3 regions of the Metapseudomonas furukawaii genome follow, and region 3 is predicted to be linked to each of the others. Evidence: predicted binding sites of a transcription regulator. Region 3 holds the regulator's gene; each other region holds the start of a gene.

Region 1 (6,574 bases), 2.6 Mb from region 3:
CGCGCAACTGCGTACCGAACTGGACGACGGCGAGCAGCGGCTCCAAGCGCTGGAAGCCGAACGCGAGCGCTGGGACGAAGATCGCCAGGTCTGGGAACTGACCAAGCGCACCCTGACCGAGGGCTGCTGGGCCATGAACGTGGTCAACGGCGACCCGGACCACCCGCAGAACCTGATCCGCTGGTCCGAGCAGTTCCGCGAGCTGGTCGGCTACAGCCGCGAGGAATTCCCCGACGGCTGGGACAGCTACTTCGGCGTGGTCAACCAGGACGATGTGAAAGCGGTGATGCAGGCCTTCAACGCCGCCATGGTCGACCGCAACGGCGACGGCTCCTACGCCGTGGAGTACCGCATGCGCCACAAGACCCGGGGTGAAGTGTGGTTCCGCGAACGCGGCCGCTGCCTGCGGGATGCCCGGGGCACGCTCATCCACGTCACCGGGGCGGTGCGCGAGATCAGCGACGAGAAGGCCGCCGCCGCCCTCCATGAACGGGAGCAGGCGAGCATCCAGTCCACCTACGGGCAGATCGCCCAGGTCGCCGGGGTGATCCGTGGCATCGCCGAGCAGACCAACCTGCTGGCGCTCAACGCCGCCATCGAAGCGGCGCGGGCCGGCGAACAGGGCCGGGGCTTCGCGGTGGTGGCCGACGAGGTGCGCAACCTGGCCCGGCGCACCCAGGAATCGGTGCAGCAGATCCAGGCGATGTTGCAGCAGCAGCGCTGAGAAACGACCCAAATTCAGGCGCCCCGCCGGGAGGATGACTGCAAACGGGGCATTTGCCGCCGGTGTGCACAGGCCCCCCCAACCTGGTGAGAGACCGGGGGCGCCGCGCGCACCGCGTGATAGCTCGGTGCCATGGACTGGCACAGTGTTTGCCTTTCCCAGTACGCACTTTTCTTGCTTGGAAATAAAAACAAGAAGCCGCCAGGCGCGTGTTCGACCTGATCTGCCGACCAACGCTATTCCAACGAATTCGTATCGAGGATTGAGTGATGGAAGAACAGAAAACGCCGACCCTGGAGGAGTTGCAGGGTCTGATCGAGATGACCAACACGCTGAATATGGAAATATTCTACTGGTGGTGCATCGCCCTGATGATCATGATCCACGCGGGCTTCCTCTCTTACGAGATCGGCGCCTCGCGGCTGAAGAACGCCCTGGCCGCCGGGGTCAAGAACATCCTCGCCTTCGGCTTCATCGTCCCCACCTTCTTCCTTTTCGGCTGGGCCATCTACAACGCCTTCCCCGACGGCATCGTGCCGCGCATGGATGCCCTGATGGGGGCCATGCCCTGGAGCCAGTCCATGGGCCCGAACATCAAGGACAACGCCACCGGCATCTTCTGGGCGGCCTTCGCCCTGTTCGCCGCCACCACCGGCTCCATCCTCTCCGGCGCCATCATCGAGCGCGCCCGGATGAGCGCCTTCATCGTCATGACCATCCTGCTCGGCTCGGTGCTCTGGCTGTTCGCCGCCGCCTGGGGCTGGCACCCGGAAGGCTGGCTCACCGTGAAGTGGGGCTACCATGACGTCGGCGCCGCCGGCGTGGTGCACATGGTCGCGGGCTTCTTCGCCCTGGCGGTGGTGCTCAACCTCGGCGCGCGCATCGGCCGTTTCAACCCGGACGGCAGCGCCAACGCCATCGTCGGCCACAGCATGCCGATGAGCGTGGTGGGCCTGATGATGATCATCGTCGGGTTCTTCGGCTTCCTCGGCGGCTGCATCATCTACAGCTCCGGCGCCCAGTGGATCAACATCTACGGCGCGCCCACCACCCTGTCCGCCTTCGCCTTCAACACCCTGATGGGGTTCGCCGGCGGCCTCATCGGCGCCTACCTGACCACCCGCGAGCCCTACTGGATGATGTCCGGCGGCCTGGTGGGGATCATCTCCGTGGCCCCGGGACTGGACCTCTACCACCCCGGCCTCGCCTACCTGATCGGCATGGGCGTGGCCGCCATGGCGCCGCTGGTGAACAACCTGTTGCTGAAGTTCCGCCTCGACGATGCCGTGGGCGCCTTCGCCGTGCATGGCTTCGGCGGCTTCGCCGGCCTGGTGGTCAGCGGCGTGTTCCTCTCGGGGTACCCGAACGTCAACGGCATGGCGGAGATCAGCTTCTTCGGCCAACTGGGCGGCGCGCTGGTGATGGCGGCACTGGGCTTCATCCCCGGCTTCCTCATTTCCTATGCCCTGAAGAAAGCCGGCGTGCTCCGGGTTCCGGCCCATGCCGAGGAACGCGGGCTGGACCTCACCGAAGTCCCGGCCCAGGCCTATCCGGAATGGAGCGCCCTCTACGGCGAACCCCTGAAACCCGCCGTCAGCGTGGCCGCCACCCTGGTGGTGGAAACCAAGACCGCCTGATCGCGGCCAGACGAGGAAGATTCCCATGAGCATCAGCACCTACGAAGGCGCCAGCGCCGTGTTCACCTTCGCCGACAACCCCGCCGTGCTCGGCGTCATCACCGTCGTGGTGGTGGCCGCCACCCTCTACGCCCTGGCGGCCACCTTCATCCACGAGAAGCACAGCTACAACCTCCCGGACGAAGAGCTGCCCAAGCTGAAGTAGCCCTCTCGTAGCCCGGATGCAATCCGGGGGCTCCGGCTCCCGGATTGCATCCGGGCTACGGCCTTGAATGCCCCCTCATCCTGGCCGCGGCCAATGGCGGCTGGCCGGCGCGCGCCTACGCCACCTGAGCCTCGCCCACCAGCTTCAGGCCGACGATGCCGCCGATGATCATCAGCAGGCACAAGCCCTTGAGCACCCCCAGCGGCTCGCCGAGGAACAGGGTGCCGTAGGCCACCGTCCCCAGGGTGCCGATGCCCACCCACACGGCATAGGCAAGTCCCAGGGGCAGCTCGCGTACGGACAGGCTCAGGAGGTAGATGCTGAGGGCCAGGAAGAAACCGCAGTACAGGCTCGGCCAAAGCCGGGTGAACCCTTCCGTGCGCGGGATGATCGACGCGTACAGCACCTCGCAGAAGCCCGCCAGGAAGAGGAATCCCCATCCGTTCAACCATGCCATCCGTCACCTCTCCTACTCGAAAGTATCCGGTGCGCGCGGCGAACCCTACACAGCCCGTAGGGTGCGCCGCGCGCACCGCGTTGGCTTTTCACCAGGGAAAGCGCCGACGCAAGGCGTCGGCGCGGGGTATTGCAGAGGACTTACAACGCGTCTTCGCCCAGCTCTCCGGTGCGGATGCGCAGGATGCTTTCCAGGTCCTGCACGTAGACCTTGCCGTCGCCGATCTTGCCGGTGCGCGCCGAGGTGACGATGGCGTCCACGGCGGCCTGGCAGAGGGCCTCGGCCACCACCAGCTCCAGCTTCACCTTGGGCAGCAGCTCCACCACGTACTCGGCGCCCCGGTAGATCTCCGAATGGCCTTTCTGCCGACCGTAGCCCTTCACCTCGGTGACGGTGACGCCGCTGACGCCGGCGTCGGTCAGGGCCTCGCGCACGGCGTCGAGGCGGAAGGGCTTGATGATGGCGGTAATGAGTTTCATGGCCGGGTTCCTCAGCTCGAGTACTTGTAGCCGACCTCGCCATGGGCGGAGAGGTCCAGGCCGTCGACTTCGGATTCCTCATCCACCCGCAGGCCGCCGCAGAAGGCCGCCGCCACCTTGTAGGCGATCCAGCTGGTGAGGGCGGAGAAGAGCACGCTGAAGAGGATGGCGCCGCCGTTGATCAGCAACTGGTCCATCAGGGTGCGGCCTTCCGCGAAGCCCTGGCCGCCGAGCGCGGTGAGGGCGAACACCGGGGTCAGCAGGCCGCCGAGGATGCCGGCCACGCCGTGTACGCCGAAGACGTCGAAGGCGTCGTCCAGGCCGATCATGGGTTTCAGCTTGTCCACCGACCAGACGCACACCGGGCCGGCGATCAGCCCCAGCAGGATGGCGCCCATGGGGCCGACGAAGCCGCAGGCCGGGGTGATGGCCACCAGGCCGGCGATGGCGCCGGACACCGCGCCGAACAGGCTCGGTCGGCCACGGTGCTGCCACTCGACGAAGATCCAGCCCAGGGCGCCGGCGCAGCTGGCCAGCATGGTGTTGACCATCACCAGCATGGCGAAGCCGTTGGCGGCCAGCGCGCAGCCGCCGCAGAAGCCGAGCCAGCCGACCCAGAGCAGCGAGCCGCCGGTGAGGGTCATGGTCATGTTGTGCGGCGCCAGCGTGGGCGTGCCGAAACCACGACGACGCCCCACCAGCCAGGCGCCGACCAGGGCGGCGATGCCGACGTTGAGGTGCACCACGTTGCCCCCGGCGAAGTCCTGCACGCCCAGGTCGAACACCCAGCCACCGCCCCAGGCCATGTGGGCCATGGGGATGTAGTTGAGGGTCAGCCACGCGGCCATGAAGACCATGACGGCGGAGAACTTCATGCGCTCGGCGAAGCCGCCGACGATGATCGCCGGAGTGATGGCGGCGAACAGCAGCATGAAGAGGAAGTAGAGGTATTCCGGGATGGAGCCCACCACCGAGTCGGTGGTGATGCCGGCGAGGAACAGCTTGTCCACGCCGCCGATGATCGCCTGCAGCGAACCGCCGTCGGCGAAGGTCAGGCTGTAGCCGTAAATCGCGAAGAGCAACGATGCCAGGGACGCGCTGCAGAACACCTGCATCAGGATCGACAGCACGTTCTTGGTCCGCGCCATGCCGCCGTAGAACAGCGCCAGGCCCGGCAGGGTCATCAGCAGCACCACCAGGGAGCAGAGCGCCACGAAGGCGGTGTCGCCGCTGTTGATGGCGGGGGCCGCGTCGTCCGCGAACGCCGTTGCACAGCCAAGGAGAAGAGAAAGGCCCAAGGTACCGCGGCCCACAGGGGAAAACCGGATCATTGCCTATTGCCTCCAACCGACGGGGATTAGGCCGGTCCGCTGTCGGAAGGACGGACCGCCGTGCGTGCGCCCTAGGGGGAATGTCCAACTTCCTGAAGGGCAATTTTGTTTCCCCAGAGGCATAGCAATTGGCCTGCCAAGGCCGCAGCATGGGCTTGTATTTCTACTAAATCGTTGAATGTAAACGCTTTATGGGGAGGGACGGGGAGCGGTCGGGGTGGCTTGGCACAGGCGCACGCATTTTCTTGGTGCGAATTTGATTTTCCTGTGAGTCAAAATGGCCATTCATTCATCAGGATGGTGCCGGACCCGCACCAGAGGACAAGGTGCGCCAGTCCCCAGGATGGGTCGGGCGGCGTTCCGCGAGCCTGCGAAACCCATCGTTACCGAGCGCTCCAGCATGGGTTTCGCTTCGCTCTACCCATCCCACCGATCCACCATTCGGGCCCACGACAAGCATCGCCGGTGGAGGTGAAGCGCGACGTCCACCCTAGGCCCCTTGCGACACCCTGTAGGGTGCGCTGTGCGCACCGCAAAGCCGTCCCAGAAACAGGAAGGCCGGCGATCGCTCGCCGGCCTTCTTTGACTCGCACTACCGGGGAATCAGTAACCCTGCCCCGGAATCCAGCTGGTGCCGGCCAGCGGCACGCGGGCCATGGCGGCGGCTTCGACGGTCAGGGCCACCAGGTCCTCGGGGTCGAGGTTGTGCAGGTGGGACTTGCCGCAGGCGCGGGCCATGGTCTGGGCCTCCAGCACCAGCACGCGCAGGTAGTTGGCCAGGCGGCGGCCGGCTTCCACCGGGTCCAGGCGCCTGGACAGCTCCGGGTCCTGGGTGGTGATGCCGGCCGGGTCGCGGCCGTTCTGCCAGTCGTCGTAGTAGCCGGCGGCGGAGCCGATCTTCTTCAGCTCGGCGTCCAGGCGCGGGTGGTTGTCGCCCAGGGCCACCAGGGCGGCGGTGCCGATGGCCACCGCGTCGGCCCCCAGGGCCATGGCCTTGGCCACGTCGGCGCCGTTGCGGATGCCGCCGGAGACGATCAGTTGCACCTTGCGGTGCATGCCCATCTCCTGCAGCGCCTGCACGGCTTGCGGGATGGCCGGGAGGATCGGGATGCCCACGTGCTCGATGAAGACTTCCTGGGTGGCCGCGGTGCCGCCCTGCATGCCGTCGAGGACGATCACGTCGGCGCCGGCCTTCACCGCCAGCTTGACGTCGTAGTAGGGGCGGCTGGCGCCGATCTTCACGTAGATGGGTTTTTCCCAGTCGGTGATCTCGCGCAGCTCGGCGATCTTGATCGCCAGGTCGTCCGGGCCGGTCCAGTCGGGGTGGCGGCAGGCACTGCGCTGGTCGACGCCGATGGGCAGGGTGCGCATGCCGGCCACGCGCTCGGTGACCTTCATGCCCAGCAGCATGCCGCCGCCCCCCGGCTTGGCGCCCTGGCCGAGGACGATCTCGATGGCGTCGGCCTTGCGCAGGTCATCGGGGTTCATGCCGTAGCGCGATGGCAGGTACTGGTAGACCAGGTGCTGGGACTGGCCGCGCTCTTCCGGGGTCATGCCGCCGTCGCCGGTGGTGGTGCTGGTGCCGGCGATGCTGGCGCCACGGCCGAGGGCTTCCTTGGCGTTGGCCGACAGCGCGCCGAAGCTCATGCCGGCGATGGTCACCGGGATCTTCAGGTGGATCGGCTTCTTGGCGAAGCGGGTGCCGAGCACCACGTCGGTGCCGCATTTCTCGCGGTAGCCT
Region 2 (6,574 bases), 870 kb from region 3:
GAAGGGGCCACGCTGAAAGGCCATGTTCAGGGCTGCTGCGGTTAGCGGGCCGATGCCTTCAATGGCCCGGCAACGCTTGGCCTGCTCGGCTAGGCCAGCGTCCTTCAAGGCCTGGGCAATGTCCTGATCGAGGCGCTGCTCCAGGCGCTTGAGGGAGCTGAGCGCCGCTTTCATCGACACCTTGAACTGGGTGTCATGGCCAAAGCTCTGGCGCAGCGCCGTGGCACTGCGGATCAGCGTCGCCCGGCGTCGCAGCAGGCTTTGCAGCAGCCGGTAAGCCTTGCCGGCGGGTTGCCAGACCCGCAGTTGGGCCTGTTCGTGGGCCAGATAACGGGCCAGTAGACGGGCATCGCTGGCGTCGGTCTTGATGCGGCCGCCGATGCCCTTGCGGTAATTGCTCAGGCGATAGCCATCAATGACATAGAGGCGATGACCACGCGCATGGGCCAGGTCGACGAGCTGCACGTGATAGGTGCTGGTGGCTTCCACTGCCAAGGCACAGTCGCCGGGGAGCGTCTTCAGCCAGGCGCGGATGCTGCGGGCGTCATTGTCCAGGGTGCAGTACTGGTCCAGGTCGGCGCGATACAGGCTCAGGCTGTCCTTGGCCACGTCGATGCCGATGATGGGGGATTGGGTTGTCATGTGCGATTCCGGCCGACAAGATGAATGAGTCTGTCGGGGGGCTCACCTGTGCGCAGGCTTGCAGATATGGTCGATCTCGAGCGGCTACTCGAGTCGATGGATTCCTTATCGGCGCTTGTCGTGAGCCAGGAGTGGGGGAGTTCTCCTACCGTCTGTCTTGCAGAAGCGAGCTCAGTCCCTCCACCCCCGACAGACCCACCTTACGACATACAAGCGAGCTTGCTCGCGAAGGGAACGGCTCACGAACGAAGGGAGGCGCCAGGCCTCCCTCTTTCATTTCACCTTGTAGATGATCCCCGGACTGCACTGGACCATCTGGTACAGATCCGGCAGGCCATTGAGCGCTTCCGACGCACCGAGAATCAGGTATCCACCGGGTTTCAGGGTGGCGTGGATGCGGGTGAGGATGTCCTTCTTCACTTCGGCGGAGAAGTAGATCAGCACGTTGCGGCAGAAGACGATGTCGAACTTGCCGAGCGCCGCATAGCTGTCCAGCAGGTTGAGCGGACGGAACTCCACGCGGCTGCGGATCGCCGGCTTCACCGCCCAGCGGCCTGGCCCCTTCGGGTCGAAGTAACGGGTCAGGCGCTCCTGGGACAGGCCCCGACCCATGGCCAGGCTGTCGTACTCCCCGGAACGGCAGGCGGCCAGCATGGAGGAGGAAAGGTCGGTGGCGACGATCTGTACGCCGGCCTTGAGCTGGCCCAGGTTGGTCCGCTCGAACTCGTCGATCGCCATGGAAATGGAGAAGGGCTCCTGCCCCGACGAACTCGCCGCCGACCAGATGCGCAGGCGCTGGTTCGGGTAGGCCTTGATCAGCTCGGGCAGCACGCGCCCCTTCAGCACCTCGAAGGGGTAGGTATCGCGAAACCAGAGGGTTTCGTTGGTGGTCATGGCGTCGATCACCTGCTCGCGCAGGCCGCCACGGGAAAGACCCTGGATTCGCTGGGTCAGCTCCCCCAGGGTCTTGATGCCGTTCTGCTCCATCAGCTTGTTGAGCCGGCTGGAGACCAGGTACTGCTTGTTGCTACCCAGCAGGATGCCGCAGGACTTTTCCAGGAAAACCCGGAACTGCTCGAAATCCACATTGCCTGAAGACACTAGGGGCGCCTCGCCAATCAATTTCCATGTCAGGGGGCTGAACTCAGCCCCCGTCCGTTGCCCGGATACGCTCCACCACTCGGGCGGCCAGGTCGTCCGGCTTGAACTTGGCGAGGAAATCATCCGCGCCCACTTTCTTCACCATCGCCTGGTTGAACACGCCCGATAGCGAAGTATGCAGGAGGATGTGCACCTTCTGCATGCGAGGATCGTTGCGGATCTCCGCTGTCAGCGTGTAGCCATCCATTTCCGGCATCTCGATGTCGGAGACGATCATCAGCAACTCCTGCTCCGGCGCCTTGCCGTCCTCCGCCATCTGACGCAGGTAGTTGTAGGCCTGGCGCCCGTCGTTCAGGGCCACGACCTCGACACCGACGGTTTCCAGGCACCGCATCACCTGCTTGCGGGCCACCGACGAGTCGTCGACGATCAGTACACGCTTGCTGACGGCCTTGCTCTGGGTCTCGATATCCACCACGCCTTCGGACACCACTTCGGACGTGGGAGCCACCTCGGCAAGGATCTTCTCGACGTCGATGATCTCCACCAGTTGCTTGTCGACCCGGGTCACCGCCGTCAGATAGTGGTCGCGACCGGTGCCCTTGGGTGGCGGATGGATCTCTTCCCAGTTCATGTTGACGATGCGCTCCACCGAACGCACCAGGAAACCCTGAACCTTGGTGTTGTATTCCGTGATGATGACGAAGCTGTTCTTCAGGTCATCGAGGCCCCTGCGACCGGTCGCCATGGACAGGTCGAGGATAGGAATGGTCCCCCCACGGATATTCGCGACCCCACGCACCACCGGGCTGGACTTGGGCATCAGGGTGAGGCGGGGACATTGCAGCACCTCCTTCACCTTGAAGACGTTGATCCCGTAGAGCTGGGTTCCGTCGAGGCGGAACAGCAGCAGCTCGAGGCGGTTCTGCCCGACCAATTGGGTACGCTGGTTAACCGAATCCAAAACACCGGCCATGACCAGACTCCTGTAAGCCATTGAACGCCCGGTCCAGCTCAGGCCCCAGGTGAAGTCCATCGCCGTTGGGCAAGGAATTCCCGAGGAGACTAGCAGGCGGCACGAGCCTTGCTTCTGAAAATTGCATGAACACCCTGACGACGCTTTTCCGACACTTGATGGCAAAACGCCGCAATTTGCTTGCGGCTGTTTTACCCGCTTTGTGCTGTCTAGGCTACAGCCCTGCGTCAACCGCCTCTGTGACGTCGCCTGAGATCCTTATCGGCACAACCGAGGGCTTTCTTGAATACACGGTGGAAGAATATCTGCAACGGAGCAACATCCAGGGACGCAGCGAAATCCAGGTCAGCCGCCTGGATCCACGGCTGCGCCTCGCACAATGCGACAAGGAATTGACGGCGAACCTGGAAAGCCCCGCCCAGCCGCTGGGACGAGTGACGGTGCGCATTCGTTGCGACGGCAGCGCCCCCTGGACGGTGTACGTGCCGGCGCACGTGAGGCTGTACCGGGACGTGGTGGTGGTGACTCGCCCGCTGCGTCGCGGGGTGCCTGTGCAGCCTGCGGACGTCACCGTGGCGGAGCGCGACGTGGGCACCCTCAACCAGGGTTTCCTCACCGCCACTGAGCAGGTGCTGGGCCAGAAGACCACCCGGGCCCTGGTGGCCGACCAGGTGCTGGCCCCGCTTCACCTGCAGCAGGCGGAGGTGGTGAGCAAGGGGGATCATGTGGTGATCAGTGCCGCCAGCACTTCCATCAATGTCCGGATGCCGGGCGAGGCCCTGGCCAACGGCGCACCGGGCGAGCAGATCCGGGTTCGAAACCTCAGCTCGGGACGGGTGATCCGCGCCCGGGTAACGGCGCCCGGACAGGTTCAGGTGGAGATGTAGGCATGATTCCGCTGGCGCCCGGCGGGCCTGATTTTCTACACTCAGCCCGTGCCAAAGAATTTTCTAAAGTTATCCCGGACAGGGCCGATAGAACGGTAAGCGTCCAACTAGCGTCCGAGGTTCAGCATCATGGTTATCGACTTCAACCGGCTCAATAACGGCCCCACGCCCACCAGTACAGGGCGTACCGGCAGCACCCAGGCCGGCAAGAGCGAAACCGTCACCAGCGGCCAGGCACCTGCCACCCAGAGCACCGGCGAGCAGGCTCCGGCTGCCAAGAGCGGAGAATCCGTGCAGCTGAGCAGCGAAGCTCAGGTGCTGCAGAAGGCCGGAGAAAAACTGCGCGATGTGCCCGTGGTGGACAAGGAGCGCGTTGAAAAGCTCAAGCAGGCCATCGCCGACGGTTCCTACCAGGTCGACGCCAAGCGCGTGGCCAGCAAGCTGCTGAACTTCGAATCCCAGCGCTAGTCCACGGGCGGCGCTGGGGAACTTGGACGCCCATCCCCAGAGCACGTATGCAAGACATCAACCTGCTCCAACTCTTCAACGACGATATCGGCCACGCCCAGCGTTTGCTTGAGCTGATGGACGAAGAATTCGAGGCCCTCGGAGAGCGCGACCTCGCGCGGCTCGAAAGCCTCCTCGCCGAGAAACAGCCCCTCCTCGCCCAACTCGAACAGCACGGTCGCCAGCGCGGCCAGCTCATGGCCAGCCTCGAGCTGAGTGCCGACCGGGCCGGCCTCGAACAACTTGCCGCACGACTGCCACAGGATGGCCCGGAACTGCTGGAAAGCAGCGATGCGCTGTCGGAACTCCTGGAGCGCTGCCAGACCGCCAACGAGCGCAATGGTCGACTGATCCGCGCCAACCGCGCCTCGGTGGGGGGCATGCTCGGTATTCTTCGCGGCGGCGACACACCCGGCCTCTATGACAGCCGTGGGGCTACGGCTAGAATCGGCCAGCAGCGCCCGCTCAGCCAGGCCTGACACCTCAATTACAAAAATGCGCGGGGACGACGATGCCTCGCGACATCCGCTTTGTGTTCGGAGAGCCCTGGACCGTGTCCAACGCATTTCACGAAGAGAACGGCCCCCAGCCTCCCCAGGTGCTCAGGGCACCGGTGGAGATCCTGGCCAACCTTCGTCTGCTTCAACAGAACCACGACCCGCTGATCATCACCTTTTACGAGCGCAACCAACGCTTCCAGAGCTACCTGGTGGATGTGAACGGCGAGCGCGGACTGATCGCCCTGGACGAAATGATCCCCAATGACGGGGAACGCTTCCTGAGGAACAACGAACCCTTCAGGGTCGAGGGTTTCCGCGACGGTGTGCGGATCGCCTGGGAATGCCTGCAACCCACCACCATCGGTGAACACGGCGGCAACCGCTGTTACTGGTGCTACCTGCCGGAAGAGGTCACCTACCACCAGCGCCGCAACGCCTTCCGGGCTCCGCTGAAGCAAACCCAACTGGTCCCCGTCGAACTGGATGGCGACAAGCTCAAGGCGCCCATCAAGGGCGTGATGCTGGATATCTCCGCCACCGGCTGCAAGTTGCGCTTCGAGGGCGACCTGTCGGGCCGGCTGCAGGCGGGCCAGGTCTATGAGCGATTTTCTGCACGCATGCCCATAGGTCCGATCGTCACGCCAGTCGAACTGCGCCACTTCAACTTCGACGAGAAACTCGGCCTCAGCTTCGTCGGCGTTCGCTTCCACAAGATGAGCGGCCTGGTCCAGCGCAACGTGGAGCGGTTCGTCTACCAGTTGCAGCGCGAGGCAAGGCGCTTCGAGAAGGACGACCTGTTCTAGCTCAGGCGATCCCGAGCTTGATGCCCAGTCGCCCCAGGCGCGGCAGGTGCCCGGGGTCGTCCAGCACCCACAGCGCAGGCAGCAGGCCATGCTGCCAGTCCAGCTCCTGCAGTCGCTCGCAGGTAAGCTCCAGCAGATGCCCGCTGTCCCAGGGCATGGACTCGAACAGGCGCGGATCGAGCTGGCGCAACCCCAGCAGCACGTACCGGCCATCCTCGGTCGGTCCCAGCACCGCATGATGGTGATCCAGGGCTTCGCAGGCGGCCGTCAGGTAGTCGGCATCCAGCATCGGGCAATGCTGGCCGATCAGCACCACGGCATCGCTCTCCGAGAGGCCGAGAGCGGCGATGCGCCGCATCCTCTCCCCCAGGTCGCCCACGGGCTGCCCCACCACCATCCAGTCATTGTCTTCGGCTAATGCGGTCAGGACCTCGTCCAGCTCGTCATCGACCCAGACGATCCGCTCGCTGAAGCCCAGGGGCGGGAGATTGAGGAGACGCGCCACCAGCTGTCGGTGCAGCCGGCTCACCCCCTCCTCCCCCAGCACCGGCAGCAACCGGGGATGAAAGGTGCTGGCCCGCGGGTGGCTGGCCAGCAGATGCAGGGTGATGCTCAACGTCATGACCTGATCCTCCTTGAGGCACCAGGGTGATCCCTGGGCGTGGAGCTCGGTTAGCCGCTCCGCCCGATCATTGGGCAAAAAGCCTCTGGCATTGGGCCACTATTTTTCAGGCTGCGGCTGTTCGCCCCCGTCCCTGGCAGGCTCGTCCACGGGCGGCGGAACGTCGCCGTTCTGCATCTGATCATGCACATCCTTCTCATCCACACGAGGGTCCAGCGCCGCCACCAGCGGCGAACTGGTCATGTTGTCCGGCGTCGGGATGTGATGCAGGGGCGCCTCCTCCACGCGGTGCAGCCCGGTGACCTTGTCCGGACGCACGCGCAACACCAATACGGCCGCGCAGAAACTGACGAAAGCGTAGAGCATGTTCGGCCCCAACTGCTTCATCAGCGCACCGGTGAGCAACGGCCCCAGGCTCGCGCCAACCCCGAAGGTGATGAGCAGCATCGCCGTGAGGGACACCCGCCGATCGGGTTCGATATGGTCGTTGGAAAACGCCACCGCCAGCGGGTAGAGGCTGAACTGCAGCAGACACA
Region 3 (6,574 bases):
GGCTTGCTGGTCACCGAGTTGATGGGCCACGGCCTGAACATGGTGACCGGCGACTATTCCCGGGGTGCCGCCGGCTACTGGGTGGAGAACGGCGAAATCCAGTTCCCGGTGCAGGAAGTCACCATCGCCGGCAACCTGAAGGATATGTTCCGGCAGATCGTCGCGGTGGGCAGCGACCTGGAGCTTCGCGGCAATATCCGCACCGGGTCGGTGCTGATAGAACGCATGACCGTCGCCGGCAGCTGAGCCCGCCACATCCCGCCTGGAAGGTGACGCGCCCTGTCGGGCGCGTTTTTCATATGCGCCAGACAGGGCGCGTAGCGCCGTGACCGGGCCCTTGGCCGATAGCGCAATCCCGTGTGGCACGGGACGGCGGCGAGTCCGGGCTCGGTCGTGGCGGGTGCTGGATGAAGGGGGGTAGAGGGCGTTTTTCCGAGGAAACGGAGGATCACTCGCCTTCGTCGAACCTGTTGTTGATCAGTTCGATCAGGGCCTTGAGGGCGTCGTCGTCCTGATCGCCTTCAGTGTGCAGGTGAATGGGGGTGCCCTTGCCGGCCGCCAGCATCATCACGGCCATGATGCTCTTGCCGTCCACCAGGCTTTCCGCCGAGCGGCCGACGCGAATCTGGCAAGGGTAACGTCCGGCCACGCCGACGAACTTGGCTGCCGCCCGGGCATGCAGGCCAAGTTTGTTGATGATGGTGATCTCGCAGGCGGGCATCGCGTTTCCAATCCTTCTAGCTGAGGTCGCGGTGGCGAACCTGGACGTTCTTCAAAATGGGCTTGAGCGCGTTGCCAAGTCGCTCGGCGAGATAGACCGAGCGGTGGTGCCCACCGGTGCAGCCAACGGCAATGGTGACGTAGGCGCGATTGCTGGCGGCGAAGCGCGGTAGCCATTTGTTCAGGTAGCCGAAGATGTCCTGGTACATTTCCTCGACATCGGGCTGGGATGCGAGGTAGGCGGCAACCTCCTGATCCAGGCCGGAATGCTCGCGCAGTTCAGGCTTCCAGTAGGGGTTGGGCAGGCAGCGGACGTCGAAGACCAGGTCGGCATCCACCGGCATGCCGCGTTTGAAGCCGAAAGACTCGACGAGGAAGGCGGTGCCGGGCTCAGGCTGGTTGAGCAGGCGCAGCTTGATGGCGTCACGCAGCTGGTAGAGGTTCAGGCGCGTGGTGTCGATCTTCAGGTCGGCCAGGTCGGCGATCGGCTGCAACAGCGTCTCTTCATCGCGAATGGCTTCGGCGAGGGAGCGATTGTCGTTGGTCAGCGGATGGCGACGGCGCGTCTCCGAGAAGCGCTTGAGCAGGGTGTCCTGTTCGGCGTCCAGGTAGAGGACGTCGCACTTGATGTGACGTGTCCGCGCTTCTTCCAGCAATTCGGGAAAACGTTGCAACTGGCTGGGCAGGTTGCGCGCATCGATGGATACGGCGACCTTCGGCTCCAGCAGTTCGGTGTGCAGCAGGGTCCGTTCCGCCAGCTCTGGAAGCAGGCCGGCGGGCAGGTTGTCGATGCAGTAGAAGCCGTGGTCCTCGAGTACATCGAGGGCGGTACTCTTGCCCGAACCGGAGCGGCCGCTGACGATGACCAGGCGCATGGGCAGGTCCTAGCGTCCGCTCTGAACGTCCACCACCACCTGGTACAGGCTGGTGCTGTCGGGCGCCTGGCGCAGGCGTTCGCGCACGTCGGCACGGTCCAGCATGCTGGCGATCTGGCGCAACAGTTCGAGGTGCTCGTCGGTGGCGGCTTCCGGGACCAGCAGCACGAGCAGCAGGTCCACGGGGGCGCCATCGATGGCGTCGAAGTCGACGGGTGCGTCGAGACGGAGCACCGCGCTGATGGGCGCGGTGCAACCGGCGAGTCGACAGTGGGGAATGGCGATGCCGTTGCCGAAACCGGTGGAACCGAGTTTCTCCCGGGATACCAGGCTTTCGAATATGTCCTGGTAATCGAGGTCGGGAAGGTCGCGAGCGACCAGCTTGGCGATCTGTTCCAGTACGCGTTTCTTGCTGCCACCCGGCACGTTCACCAGGGAACGGCCGGGGGTCAGGATTTGCTCAAGTCGGATCATAGGGAGGGAGGGTCAGCGGGCAGTGGCACCCTGCTGGCGGTTCAATTGCTTCTCCTTGTGCTTGATCAGTTGGCGATCCAGCTTGTCGGTAAGCAGGTCGATGGCGGCGTACATGTCTTCATGTTCCGCGTTAGCAACGACTTCGCCGCCGGCGATGTGCAAAGTGGCTTCGATTTTCTGTTTGAGTTTCTCGACATGCATGATCACCTGCACGTTGGTGATTCTGTCGAAGTGGCGCTCCAGACGGTCGAACTTCTCGACAACGTAGTTGCGCAGGGCGTCGGTCACATCCAGTTGATGTCCACTGATGTTGACTTGCATACCGCTTTCTCCTTATTGCCCGTGTATAAGAGACAGGCTAACGGGCCTGCCACCGGAACACTTTGGCGTGGGTCAATTTCCGCGTCACATCAATCGCTTTCGTTCGCTGGAAGGCGCTATTCCGAGGGATTCCCGGTACTTGGCGACTGTGCGACGGGCCACTTGAATGCCCTGTGCCTCCAGTAAACCAGCGATCTTGCTGTCGCTCAACGGCTTTTTCGGATTTTCCGCTGCAACCAGTTTCTTGATGATGGCGCGGATCGCGGTAGACGAGCATTCGCCGCCTTCCGAGGTGCTGACGTGGCTGGAGAAGAAGTACTTCAGCTCGTAGATACCGCGGGGGGTGTGCATGAATTTCTGGGTGGTCACGCGCGAGATGGTGGACTCGTGCATGCCCACGGCTTCGGCGATGTCGTGCAGGACAAGGGGCTTCATGGCCTCGTCGCCGTACTCCAGGAAACCGCGCTGGTGTTCGACGATCTGGGTTGCCACCTTCATCAGCGTCTCGTTGCGGCTCTGCAGGCTCTTGATGAACCAGCGCGCTTCCTGCAGCTGGTTTCGCATGAAGGTGTTGTCGGCGCTGGAGTCGGCGCGCCGGACGAAGCCGGCGTAATGGGGATTCACTCGCAGGCGGGGTACCGCCTCCTGGTTCAGCTCCACCAGCCAGCGTTCATTGTGCTTGCGGACGATGACATCGGGTACCACGTACTCGGGCTCACTGGCCTCGATCTGGGAACCGGGGCGGGGATTCAGCGCCTGGATCAGCGCGATGATCTGCTTGAGCTCATCCTCCTTGACCTTCATGCGCCGCATCAGCTGGCTATAGTCGCGGCTACCGAGGAGGTCGAGGAAGTCGCCGACCAGTCGCTGCGCTTCGGTCAGCCAGGGCGTGGTGGCGGGCAGCTGGCGCAGTTGAAGCAGCAGGCATTCGCGCAGGTCGCGGGCGCCGATGCCGGCGGGTTCGAACTGCTGGATGCGATGCAGCACCACTTCGACTTCGTCCAGCTCGACACCGAGTTCGGGGTCGAAGGCGTCGACGATCTCGGCCAGGGACTCCTCGAGGTAGCCATCGTTGTTGATGCAGTCGATCAGGGTGACGGCGATCAGGCGGTCGGTGTCGGACATGGGGGCCAGATTCAGTTGCCACAGGAGGTGGCTCTGCAGGCTCTCCCCGACGGAGGTGCGGGAGGTGAAGTCCCACTCGTCATCATCGTTGCTGGGCAGGCTGCTGGCGCTGGTCTGGTAGACGTCCTCCCAGGCCGTGTCCACCGGAAGCTCGCTGGGGATGCGTTCGTGCCATTCGCCATCTTCCAGGGGCTCGTTGCTGCCCTCGGCGCTGGACTCCTGGAAGCTCGTGTCCTGGCTGCCGGTGTTCGGCGACTGATCCCCTTCGGCCATGGGATCGGAGGTGTCGAAATCCTCGCCATCCTCCTGCCGTTCGAGCATGGGATTGGATTCCAGCGCCTCCTGGATTTCCTGCTGGAGGTCCAGGGTGGAGAGTTGGAGAAGGCGGATGGCCTGTTGCAGCTGCGGTGTCATCGTCAGCTGCTGGCCCATCTTGAGGACTAGCGATGGTTTCATGGCAGAGGGCTTGGGACCTTATTCGCCGGCGCATTCGCGCCATCCACTACAGGGCGCCGAAGCGCCGCCAGGAAGCAAATTATATGCCTGACCTTGAAGGAAATTCCTAGTTCCCGCAAGCCATCTTGTAGGTGAGCGAGCGGGAAACTACAGCCTGAACTCGTGGCCCAGGTAGACTTCCTTCACCAGTTGGTTGGCCAGGATGGCCTCCGCATCGCCTTCGGCGATCAGTTGGCCGTCACTGACAATGTAGGCGGTCTCGCAGATGTCCAGGGTCTCGCGCACGTTGTGGTCGGTGATGAGGACGCCGATGCCCTTGGCCTTGAGGTGATGGATGATCTGCTTGATGTCGCCTACGGAAATCGGGTCGACGCCGGCGAAGGGTTCGTCGAGGAGGATGAACTTCGGCGCCGTCGCCAGTGCGCGGGCGATTTCCACCCGACGACGCTCGCCACCGGAGAGGCTCATGCCGAGGCTGTCGCGGATGTGGCTGATATGGAATTCCTGCAGCAGGCTTTCCAGTTCCCGGCGGCGTCCGGCGCGGTCGAGTTCCTTGCGGGTCTCGAGGATTGCCATGATGTTGTCCGCCACGCTGAGCTTGCGGAAGATCGAGGCTTCCTGCGGCAGGTAGCCGATGCCCGCTCGGGCGCGGCCGTGCATGGGCTGGTGGGTGACGTCCTGCGAGTCGATCAGGACGCGGCCCTGGTCGGCCCTTACCAGGCCGACGATCATGTAGAAGCAGGTGGTCTTGCCCGCGCCGTTGGGGCCGAGGAGGCCGACGATCTGACCGCTGTCAATGGACAGGCTGACGTCGCGGACCACCTGACGGCTCTTGTAGCTCTTGGCCAGGTGCTGGGCTTTGAGAGTCGCCATTACTGTGCTTTCTGCTCTTTCTTCTTCGGCTGGATCACCATGTCGATCCGCGGGCGCGGCGTGGTGACGTTGCCGCCCGTGGCGCGGCCGGCGTTTACGATCTGGCGTTGGGTGTCATAGACGATCTTCTCGCCTTCGAAGGTATTGCCTTCCTGAACCACCTTGGCCTGGTCGAGCAGGATGATGCGCTCGTTGGCGGCGAAGTACTGGATGGTGAGTCCGTAGGCCTTGACGATCTGCTTGTCCACGGCAGGCTTCTGCTCGTAGTAGGCGGGCTTGCCCACGGAGGTGAAGACTTCGATGTCGCCGTTGGCATCCTGGGTGATAGTGACGGTGTCACCGGTGATCTTCAGCGTGCCTTGGGTGATCACCACATTTCCCCGATAGACCGCTACGCCTTGCTTGTCGTCGAGCTCTGCGCTGTCGGCCTGGACGCGAATCGGTTGCTCGCGGTCGGACGGCAATGCCCAGGCGGCGGCACTTCCGAGTGCGGTGCCCAGGCTGAGCAACAGGGGGAGGGTATTAACGAACCTCATGCTGGCCTCTTACGTTGGACTGCAGGATCATCCTGCTGTCATTCAAGTACGCTTTCATTCCTTGTGCCGTGGTCACCCCATTGGCCGCGTCGATTTTAACGGCTTGCTGGGTCTGCGCATATTCCTGATCGGGGAATACGGTCAGCCGGCTGGTGGTCAGGATGGTGGGACGGCCCTTGGCGTCGGTGCGGGCCACCCTGACCTGGTCGATCAGTTCCACCTGCTTGCCTTCGGGGCCTACCTCGCCACGCTCGCTCTGCACGTGCCAGGGATAGGCGGTGCCGCGGTGCAGCAGGAGGTCGGGTTTGGTCAGCAATGTGACATCGGTGGCCTTGATATGTTCGAGGCGCGTGGCGGTCATTTCGTAGTGCAGCTTGCCGTCTTCCTGGAACTGGGTGCTCTTGCCGTTCTCGACGTAGAAGTCGATGGCATTGTCTCCGCCTGCCGCCTGGGGGCGGTCCATGAAGCTCTCGGGGCGGATGTTCCAGTAGCCAAGGGCGATGAGCAGGGCGGCGATGGGCGTCAGGATCAGCGCCGTGCGTAGGTTCTTGGACATGGTCGGCCTCACAGGTAAGCGGCTTGCGCAGCTTCCAGCGCACCCTGGGCGCGCAGGATGAGTTCGCAGAACTCCCGCGCCGCGCCTTCGCCGCCGCGGGCCTGGGTCACGCCGTGGGCGTGCTGGCGCACAAAGGCGTCGGCGTTCGCCACCGCCATCCCCAGGCCTACCCGGCGGATGACCGGGAGGTCGGGCAGGTCATCGCCGAGGTAGGCGACCTGGTCGTGACTCAGGCCCAGTTCGGCGAGCAGCCCATCGAGCACCACGAGCTTGTCCTCGCGGCCCTGGAACAGGTGCTGGATACCGAGGTTCTGCGCGCGACGTTCCACCACTTCCGACTGGCGACCGCTGATGATGGCGGTGCGCACTCCGGCGTTCATCAGCATCTTGATGCCCTGGCCATCGAGCGTGCTGAAGGTCTTGAACTCGCCGCCGCCGGGAAGGAAGTAGAGGCGCCCGTCGGTGAGTACGCCGTCGACATCGAATACCGCGAGGCGGACGCCCTTGGCGCGGGAAAGGAGTTCGTTGCTCATCAGATCACTCCGGCGCGCGTCAGGTCGTGGATATGCAGGGCGCCGATGGGGCGATCGGTTGCGTCGACCACCACCAGCACGTTGATCTTGTGGTCGTCCATGATC

The links. The regulator sigma-54, encoded in region 3, starts transcription at its own class of promoters, with help from an activator protein. The targets are predictions, from matches to a motif close to ANTGGCATNNANNTTGCTNT.
Region 1: a site for sigma-54 is predicted at 4,955-4,974, ahead of KF707C_RS21185 (ammonium transporter). Genes of this name have one in related genera too.
Region 2: a site for sigma-54 is predicted at 2,815-2,834, ahead of flgA (flagellar basal body P-ring formation chaperone FlgA). Genes of this name have one in related genera too.

The regions. Positions count from the first base shown of each region.
Region 1 is NZ_AP014862.1:4,590,552-4,597,125, forward strand. Features, by position in the region: gene KF707C_RS30165 (methyl-accepting chemotaxis protein) at 1-724, shown strand, start outside; gene KF707C_RS21165 (ammonium transporter) at 994-2,361, shown strand; gene KF707C_RS21170 (hypothetical protein) at 2,387-2,566, shown strand; gene KF707C_RS21175 (DMT family transporter) at 2,682-3,023, opposite strand; gene KF707C_RS21180 (P-II family nitrogen regulator) at 3,164-3,502, opposite strand; gene KF707C_RS21185 (ammonium transporter) at 3,514-4,833, opposite strand; gene KF707C_RS21190 (FMN-binding glutamate synthase family protein) at 5,437-6,574, opposite strand, start outside.
Region 2 is NZ_AP014862.1:1,904,580-1,911,153, reverse strand. Features, by position in the region: gene KF707C_RS08880 (IS110 family RNA-guided transposase) at 1-642, opposite strand, end outside; gene cheR (protein-glutamate O-methyltransferase CheR) at 916-1,743, opposite strand; gene KF707C_RS08870 (chemotaxis protein CheV) at 1,787-2,719, opposite strand; gene flgA (flagellar basal body P-ring formation chaperone FlgA) at 2,845-3,606, shown strand; gene flgM (flagellar biosynthesis anti-sigma factor FlgM) at 3,736-4,074, shown strand; gene KF707C_RS08855 (flagella synthesis protein FlgN) at 4,122-4,592, shown strand; gene KF707C_RS08850 (flagellar brake protein) at 4,667-5,416, shown strand; gene KF707C_RS08845 (TIGR04282 family arsenosugar biosynthesis glycosyltransferase) at 5,418-6,038, opposite strand; gene KF707C_RS08840 (MFS transporter) at 6,138-6,574, opposite strand, start outside.
Region 3 is NZ_AP014862.1:1,037,712-1,044,285, forward strand. Features, by position in the region: gene pmbA (metalloprotease PmbA) at 1-246, shown strand, start outside; gene KF707C_RS04805 (HPr family phosphocarrier protein) at 449-721, opposite strand; gene rapZ (RNase adapter RapZ) at 738-1,595, opposite strand; gene ptsN (PTS IIA-like nitrogen regulatory protein PtsN) at 1,605-2,069, opposite strand; gene hpf (ribosome hibernation-promoting factor, HPF/YfiA family) at 2,082-2,390, opposite strand; gene KF707C_RS04825 (RNA polymerase factor sigma-54) at 2,475-3,971, opposite strand; gene lptB (LPS export ABC transporter ATP-binding protein) at 4,119-4,844, opposite strand; gene lptA (lipopolysaccharide transport periplasmic protein LptA) at 4,844-5,380, opposite strand; gene lptC (LPS export ABC transporter periplasmic protein LptC) at 5,367-5,936, opposite strand; gene KF707C_RS04845 (KdsC family phosphatase) at 5,945-6,469, opposite strand; gene KF707C_RS04850 (KpsF/GutQ family sugar-phosphate isomerase) at 6,469-6,574, opposite strand, start outside.